Rhodothermus marinus: one gene and its partner. The protein of the gene in region 1 interacts with the protein of each later gene in a pairwise test. Links are inferred from orthologs where the notes say so. Each region holds a gene or a part of one and is shown on either strand. Other genes may lie near its edges.

Region 1 (3,907 bases):
GTACAGCAGGCAGGCCAGGCAGCCGCCAACGACCGGAATCTGGGCAATCAGCACGTTGGCGATGCCTACGACCGCACCGCCCAGCAGGATGGAAGGGAGCTTCTCTTGCATAAGCCGTTATCTGTTTGGTTGATGAACAGTTGCACAAAAGATCAGGCCGGACAGGGTTGGGTTTTCCGGGGCGCATAGCGCAGCGTTGCTGCGAGGAGCAGTCCGGCTCCCAGCCCGAACCAGAGGCCGGTGAGCGTGCGACTGAGTGGCGTGTTGTGCCAGAGGTGCACCAGCTGCAGGCTCCAGTCCAGCGCCGGAGGCAAGAGCGCCCCGCTCAGTATCAGGGGCGCCCGCCGGTAAATCCACCATGCTCCGGCGCCAAGCAGTGGAAGTAGCAGCGATCCCAGAAAAAGGCCGGTATAGATCCCGTAGCAGCGCTGGCAGACGGCCAGCTGAACCCCGTCGATCCAGAACGAACGGTCGGGCAGTTGGTGACACACCGGCGCAAAGGCCGCCATGAGCAACGTCCGCACTGAGGGCGGCACGAACGGCGGCAGCGAGACCAGCAGCAGAAGCAGACCGGTGACGCCGGCCGCCAGCAGGGGAACGCGGGACGATTGTAACGCCATGGTTATAAAATTGAAGGATAAACCCTGTGTCCTTTAAAGCTACACATTCTGGCCGTTCTATGCCAGTTTGTTTTGAGATTTCTTCACGGACGGCAGGAACTCGCCCGAAAAACGATCGGTTGAAGGCTTAGCACTCTCGAAATGAGAGTGCTAACAAATCTTGATCAATCCTTAAAAAATCTGATCGGGGTTGCTTCATCCACCAACCGTAAAAAACCATGGAGGTGCGCGATATGGCGAAGGTTAAAATTAAGCCGCTGAGCGATCGGGTGGTGATCAAGCCGGAGCCGCCGGAGGAGAAGACCGAAAGCGGTCTGTACATTCCGGACACGGCCAAGGAGAAACCGCAGCGGGGTACGGTGATCGCCGTCGGTCCCGGGCGTGTGGAGAACGGGACCAAGATCGAGATGAGCGTGAAGGAGGGCGACAAGGTGCTTTACGGCAAGTATGCCGGCACCGAGATCACGATCGACGGCGAGGAGTACCTCATCATGCGGGAGACCGACATCCTGGGCATCATCGAAGAGGAGAAGTAAGCGCTGCGAGTCGTTCGTGGCGCTTTTTTCGTGACCCGTGGTCCGGAAACCGGTGAGCTGAAAACAAACCTGGAGGGAAAACTATGGCTGCGAAGCAGATTACGTTCAATTCGGATGCGCGCATGGCGCTGAAGCGGGGCGTCGACAAGCTGGCCGATGCTGTAAAGGTGACGCTGGGGCCGAAGGGCCGCAACGTGATCATCGAGAAGAAGTTTGGCGCCCCGACCGTCACGAAGGACGGCGTGACGGTGGCCAAGGAAATCGAGCTGGAGGACAAGCTGGAGAACGTCGGTGCCCAGATGGTCAAGGAGGTCGCCTCGAAGACGAGCGATGTGGCGGGTGACGGTACGACGACGGCGACCGTCCTGGCTCAGGCCATCCTGACGGCCGGTCTGAAGAGCGTCACGGCCGGTGCGAACCCGATGGACCTGAAGCGGGGCATCGACAAGGCCGTGGAGGTGGTCGTGGCCGAGCTGCGCAAGATGAGCCAGGAGGTGCAGGACAAGAACCGCATTGCGCAGGTGGCCACGATCTCGGCCAACGGCGACAAGGCCATCGGGCAGCTCATCGCCGACGCGTTCGAGAAGGTCGGCAAGGACGGCGTCATCACGGTCGAGGAGGCCAAGGGCACCGAGACGACGCTCGAGGTCGTCGAGGGTATGCAGTTCGACCGGGGGTACCTCTCGCCCTACTTCGTGACGAACCCCGACACGATGGAGGCCGTCCTGGAGGACGCCTACATCCTGATTCATGACAAGAAGATCTCGGCGATGAAGGACCTGCTGCCGATTCTGGAGAAGGTGGTCCAGACCGGCCGGCCGCTCCTGATCATCGCCGAGGATGTGGAGGGCGAGGCGCTGGCGACCCTGGTCGTCAACAAGCTGCGCGGCGTGCTGAAGGTGGCGGCCGTCAAGGCGCCGGGCTTCGGCGATCGCCGCAAGGCCATGCTGGAAGACATCGCCATCCTGACCGGCGGTACGGTTATCTCTGAGGAGAAGGGTTACCGGCTGGAGAACGCCACGCTGGACTACCTGGGCCAGGCCGAGCGGATCATCGTCGACAAGGACAACACGACGATCGTCGGCGGCAAGGGCGATCCGGCTCAGATCAAGGCCCGCGCCAACCAGATCCGGCAGCAGATCGAGGAGACCACCAGCGACTACGACCGCGAGAAGCTGCAGGAGCGGTTGGCGAAGCTGGCCGGTGGCGTGGCGGTGCTGAAGATCGGTGCGGCCACCGAGCCCGAAATGAAGGAGAAGAAGGCCCGCGTCGAGGACGCGCTGCACGCGACGCGTGCCGCCGTCGAAGAGGGCATCGTGCCGGGTGGTGGTGTGGCCTACATCCGGGCCATTGCGGCGCTCGACAAGGTCGAGGTGGAAAACGAGGACCAGAAGATCGGCGTGCAGATCGTCCAGCGGGCGCTGGAAGAGCCGCTCCGGCAGATTGCTGCGAACGCGGGCTGGGAAGGCTCGATCGTCGTCCAGCGCGTCAAGGAAGGTCAGGGCGACTTCGGCTTCAACGCCCAGACCGAAGAGTTCGGTAACCTGCTGGAGCAGGGCGTGATCGACCCGACGAAGGTCGCGCGCACGGCGCTGGAGAACGCCGCCTCGGTGGCCGGCCTGCTGCTGACCACGGAGGCCGTCGTGGCCGAAAAGCCGGAGAAGGAAAAGGCTGCGGCGCCGAGCCCCGGCGACATGGACTTCTAAGCGCGCCCTGACACACCCCCGCAACCCCGAAGCGGGGCTGCCACACCGGCAGCCCCGCTTTTTTGTTGCCGATGATGTCCCACAAAATACTGGAGCGAACCAACTACGCGCGCCTGTGGTCAGGCACGAAGCGAAGGGCTTTTCTGCGTAGCGCCACTCTGGATGGCGCCGCCGTGCACAGAAGTTATCCAAAAAAAATAGTTTCAAAGAAGTTCGCGATTTCGACCTGTAACCCTTTATAGCGTTTCGGTGAGGTTTATAGTTTGAAGCACGACCAACGCGCTCGTAGTCAGGCACGGAGCGAAGCGAAGTGCCGTTTCAGGTAACGCCACTTCGGCTGGCGCCTTCGTGGCTTACTACAAACGCGTGCATCTGACATGCAACGCAAAGCACTGGCTTAGCAGATCTCCCCCTCGTTTTTCGGATAAGTTCTAGTCAGGCACGGAGCGCAGCGAAGTGCCGTCGCGTGCTACCGGCGCTTGTGTGTGCAGTGCGTTCACGAGCGCACCGGAGCCGACAGGCGGCGGCTTTCCAGGCGAATCGCCTCGGCACCGAAGAGGCGCAGCGTCTGCTGCATCAGCGTATCGTTGAGCTCGACCAGGCAGCGCCGGCTCAGCAGCCGCTGGCGGCCGCCCGGCAGCTCGGGGCTGAGCAGGTCGAAGTACAGTTTGCAGCGACCCGTGTGCTCGCGGCAGAGCGCGTGGAAGCGGTCGAGTTGTTCGGGCCGCACCTGTTCCAGATCGAGCTGCACCACCAGCGCCTCGACCAGTTCGTCGCGCACCTTCCACATGGGCCACAGTTCGTCCACCAGGATCTTGACGCTTCCGCCACGCACTTCCACCTGGCCTTCGACCAGCACGACGGCGTCCACTTCCAGGTAGGGCATGACGCGCTCCAGCACCGAGGAGAAGATGACCAGCTCGCCCTGACCGGTGAAGTCTTCGATCGAGGCAAAGGCGAGCGGCCGGCCGTTGCGCCCGATCCGCCGCTGCACCTCGGTGATGATGCCGCAGATGCGGTGGCGCGGGCGTGCGGGACGGTACGC
Region 2 (3,311 bases), 220 kb from region 1 along the record:
TGCGGTCACGTGAGGCATCAACGGAAGGCATCCTTGAAGCGACTGAAGAAGGAGCGGCGCCCTTCTTCAAGGCGAGGCCGGAAGGATGGCGAGTGCCGGAGGCGTTCCAGAATCTGCCGTTCTTCGTCGGTCAGCTCCGTGGGCGTCCACACATGAACGCGGACGAACTGGTCGCCCCGCCCCGGCCCGTTCAACTCCGGAAGGCCGCGGCCGCGCATGCGCAGAATTTTTCCGGACTGAATGCCCGGATCGATCTGCAGCCGGGCCCGGCCCCGCAGGGTGGGCACTTCGACCTCCGTGCCCAGCGCGGCGTCCGGGAAGGAGATGACCAGGTCGTAGTAGATGTCCAGCCCTTCCCGCACGAAGTGTTCATGCGGGAGCTCTTCGATCTCGACAATCAGGTCACCGGGCGGTCCGCCTTTGACGCCTGCATGACCGGCTCCCCGGATGGTCAGGTAGTGGCCTTCGAGCGCGCCGGGCGGGATCGTCACCCGGATCGTCTCCTCGCTCATGCGGCGGCCGCTCCCGCCGCAGTCCGGACACCGGTTGCGCAGAATGCGTCCGGCCCCGCCGCAGTGCGGGCACGTCTGGATGTTGATGAACTGGCCGAAAATGGAGCGCGACACCTGCCGCAGCTCGCCTGCTCCTCGACAGGTGGGGCAGGTCGTATAGCCGGCCGTCCCGCCTTCGGCACCGGTGCCGTCGCAGGTGGCGCAGGGCACGTATTTGCGGACGGTAACTTCTTTTTCCGTGCCCTCGGCGATCTCCTCCAGCGTTAGCTGCACCTTGACGTGGACGTCGCCGCCGGCGCGGCCGTGCGCTTCCCGGCGGGTGCGGCGACGCCCCCCGCCGAACACCTCCTCGAAAACGGAGCCCGAGGCGCCGAAAATGTCGTGGAAGGCGCTGAAGATGTCGTTCAGGTCCTCAAAAGGTCCACCTTCCGGCATGCCGTTGCCTCGCACACCGGCATGGCCGTAGCGGTCGTAGCGCCGCCGTTTCTCGGGATCCGAAAGGACCTCGTAGGCTTCGGCGATCTCTTTAAAGCGCGCCTCCGCCTCTTTGTCGCCGGGATTGCGGTCGGGGTGGTACTGGAGCGCCAGTTTGCGATAAGCTCGCTTGATTTCTTCCTGGGTGGCGTTGCGGTCCACCCCGAGCACCTCGTAGTAGTCACGCATAGATCAGGGCCTTCCGTTCAGGCCTGGCTGTTTCCGTCGGGCGGAGCCGCCACAACAACCCGGCTGTGCCGGAGCACGCGTTCGCCCATCCGGTAGCCTTTCTGCACTTCCTGCAAGACCGTACCGGGCGTCACGCCCTCCGGTGCCGGCTGCTGCATCATGGCTTCGTGCAGCGCAGGATCGAAGGGCTGACCCACCGCTTCGATGGGCTCCACCCCCAGGCGGGCCAGCTCGGTGAGAAATTTCTGATGGACCAGTTCGACGCCTTCACGCAGCTTGTGATAGGCAGCGCCCGGATCCTGCGCCTCGGCCTGGCGCGCCGCCTCCAGCGAGCGCTCCAGATCGTCCAGTACCTCCAGCAGCGGGCGAATCGCCAGCGCTTTGCCCATTTCCAGCAGTTGCCGCTTTTCCTGCTCGACGCGCCGGCGATAGTTCTGCAATTCGGCCGCCGTGCGCAGGAACTTGTCCTGCACCTGCGCCAGTTCGGCCTCCAGTTGTTCAATACGGGCTACCAGATCGTTTTCCTCCTCGGCCGGCGTCTCCGAAGCGGTAGCTTCCGCTTCGGGCGTCGGCACGTTTTCCGTTTCGTTTACCTGTTCCGCGTTCGGTGTGGTTTTCATTTCCTCCGCCATGGTCGTCGTCGCTTCGTTTCGCTCCCCACGGATTCAGTTCACGGTTTCATCGATCGGACGGCTGAGGAGCCGGGCCATCTCCTGCACCAGCGCCAGCACGCGCCGGTAGTCCATACGGGTAGGCCCGATCACTCCGATGGTTCCCACAGCATCGCCCAGGCGATAGCGTGCCGTGACGATCGAGAATCTTTCCACCTTTTCGTCCTGATTTTCACGTCCGATCGACACCTGGGCGCGGCCTACTTCAACGTCATCGGAAGTGTCGGTTCCCTCCAGCAGCCGTACCAGTTCCTCCTCGTCTTCCAGCAGCAGAAAGAGGTTGCGGAGCTCTTCCGGCCGCTGAAATTCCGGCTGGCCCATAATGTACTGGGTGCCGCCGAAGCGTACGCGTCCTTCACTGGGTTCGCTGAAAAGCGTAGGCGCTTCGTCCAGTACCAGCTGTACCAGCCCGGTCCGATCTTCCAGATCACGCAGACGCTGATGGCAACTCTGTCGGATCGCGGCCAGCGTGAGGCCGGCCAGGCGTTCATTCAGGAGGGCCACCACCAGCTCCAGATCACGCCGGCTCAGCTCCGAAGTCAGTTCCACGAGGATCGTACGCACCAGGCCGCCCCGCACGCTGAGCACAAACATGGCCCGGGTGGACGAAAGCGGCACCACTTCGAGCCGCTCCAGCACGCCGGTCGAGAGCCGGGGCGTCAGCACCACGCCCAGCAGCCGGGAAAGCTGGCCGAGCAGGCGCGTGCTCTCCCGCCACAGCTCCTCCGGATCGTTGCCGATCTCCCGCACCTTCTGCTGAAGCAACCGGCGTTCGTCCGGAGCCAGCTCGGGTACGTCCATCAACGCATCGACGAAGGTCCGGTAGCCCAGGTCCGTGGGCACCCGACCGGCCGACGTGTAGGGATGGTCCAGGTAGCCCATCTCCTCCAGATCGCTCATCGTGTTGCGAATGGAGGCCGGGCTCAGGCCGATCGGATACCGCCGGGCCAGAAAGTGCGAGCCCACCGGACCGGCCGTGTCGATAAAGCTCTCGACCACCAGCCGGAGAATCTGCCGCTCCCGCTCGTTCAGCGGCGCGGCCGGATTATCCTTCCGCACCACCCGATAAGGTGGCTTCCGCCGCCGCACCTGTCCAAGCCGCACCGATCCTCGCATGTTGTTTTCCACGGAAGTTGACCGCTATCCGACGTAAATGGCCGTAATTCCAACCGCCTTGCCACAAAGGCGGTTTCCCATGTGGTTTTCGGCTTCAGACACTTCCACCAATCCCGTAACTTTACCCGCCGCCCTTTCGTAGCAACCGGCATCGTATCTTTCAGACAATATTTTTCTACCAACGGCTTGAAGTCTGCCATGCGGTTTCTTTCCTCGCTGCTGGCCAGCATTCTCGGCACGCTGATCGCCATCGGGCTGATTTTTCTCTTTCTGTTTCTGTTTCTGATGGGGCTGGCGACGGCCGTCGAACAGCCGCCGTCCATTCGCTCGGGCTCGGTGCTGGTCGTGC

Evidence for each region. Proteins that work in one complex are often made in the same cells at the same time.
Region 2: the proteins of groL (region 1) and GYH26_RS11525 interact in binary tests that used the Escherichia coli proteins (3 or more experiments, as listed by UniProt). The link is inferred for Rhodothermus marinus from one-to-one orthologs.

Annotation. Positions count from the first base shown.
Region 1 is NZ_AP019797.1:2,433,869-2,437,775, reverse strand. What follows is about bases 577-3,550. They hold groL (chaperonin GroEL), read left to right. Parts: upstream 577-1,239; coding sequence 1,240-2,862; downstream 2,863-3,550. Other genes in these bases: dnaE (DNA polymerase III subunit alpha), read right to left, coding at 3,359-3,550; groES (co-chaperone GroES), read left to right, coding at 839-1,156; GYH26_RS10510 (DUF2085 domain-containing protein), read right to left, coding at 577-620. In the rest of the region: GYH26_RS10515 (hypothetical protein), read right to left, coding at 1-111; more of GYH26_RS10510, read right to left, coding at 153-576; more of dnaE, read right to left, coding at 3,551-3,907.
Region 2 is NZ_AP019797.1:2,656,681-2,659,991, forward strand. The notes cover bases 1-2,844. They hold GYH26_RS11525 (nucleotide exchange factor GrpE), read right to left. Parts: upstream 1,808-2,844; coding sequence 1,193-1,807; downstream 1-1,192. Other genes in these bases: GYH26_RS11515 (flavin reductase family protein), read right to left, coding at 1-18; dnaJ (molecular chaperone DnaJ), read right to left, coding at 18-1,175; hrcA (heat-inducible transcriptional repressor HrcA), read right to left, coding at 1,841-2,844. Also shown: more of hrcA, read right to left, coding at 2,845-2,950; signal peptide peptidase SppA, read left to right, coding at 3,161-3,311. UniProt on the Escherichia coli protein: Participates actively in the response to hyperosmotic and heat shock by preventing the aggregation of stress-denatured proteins, in association with DnaK and GrpE. It is the nucleotide exchange factor for DnaK and may function as a thermosensor.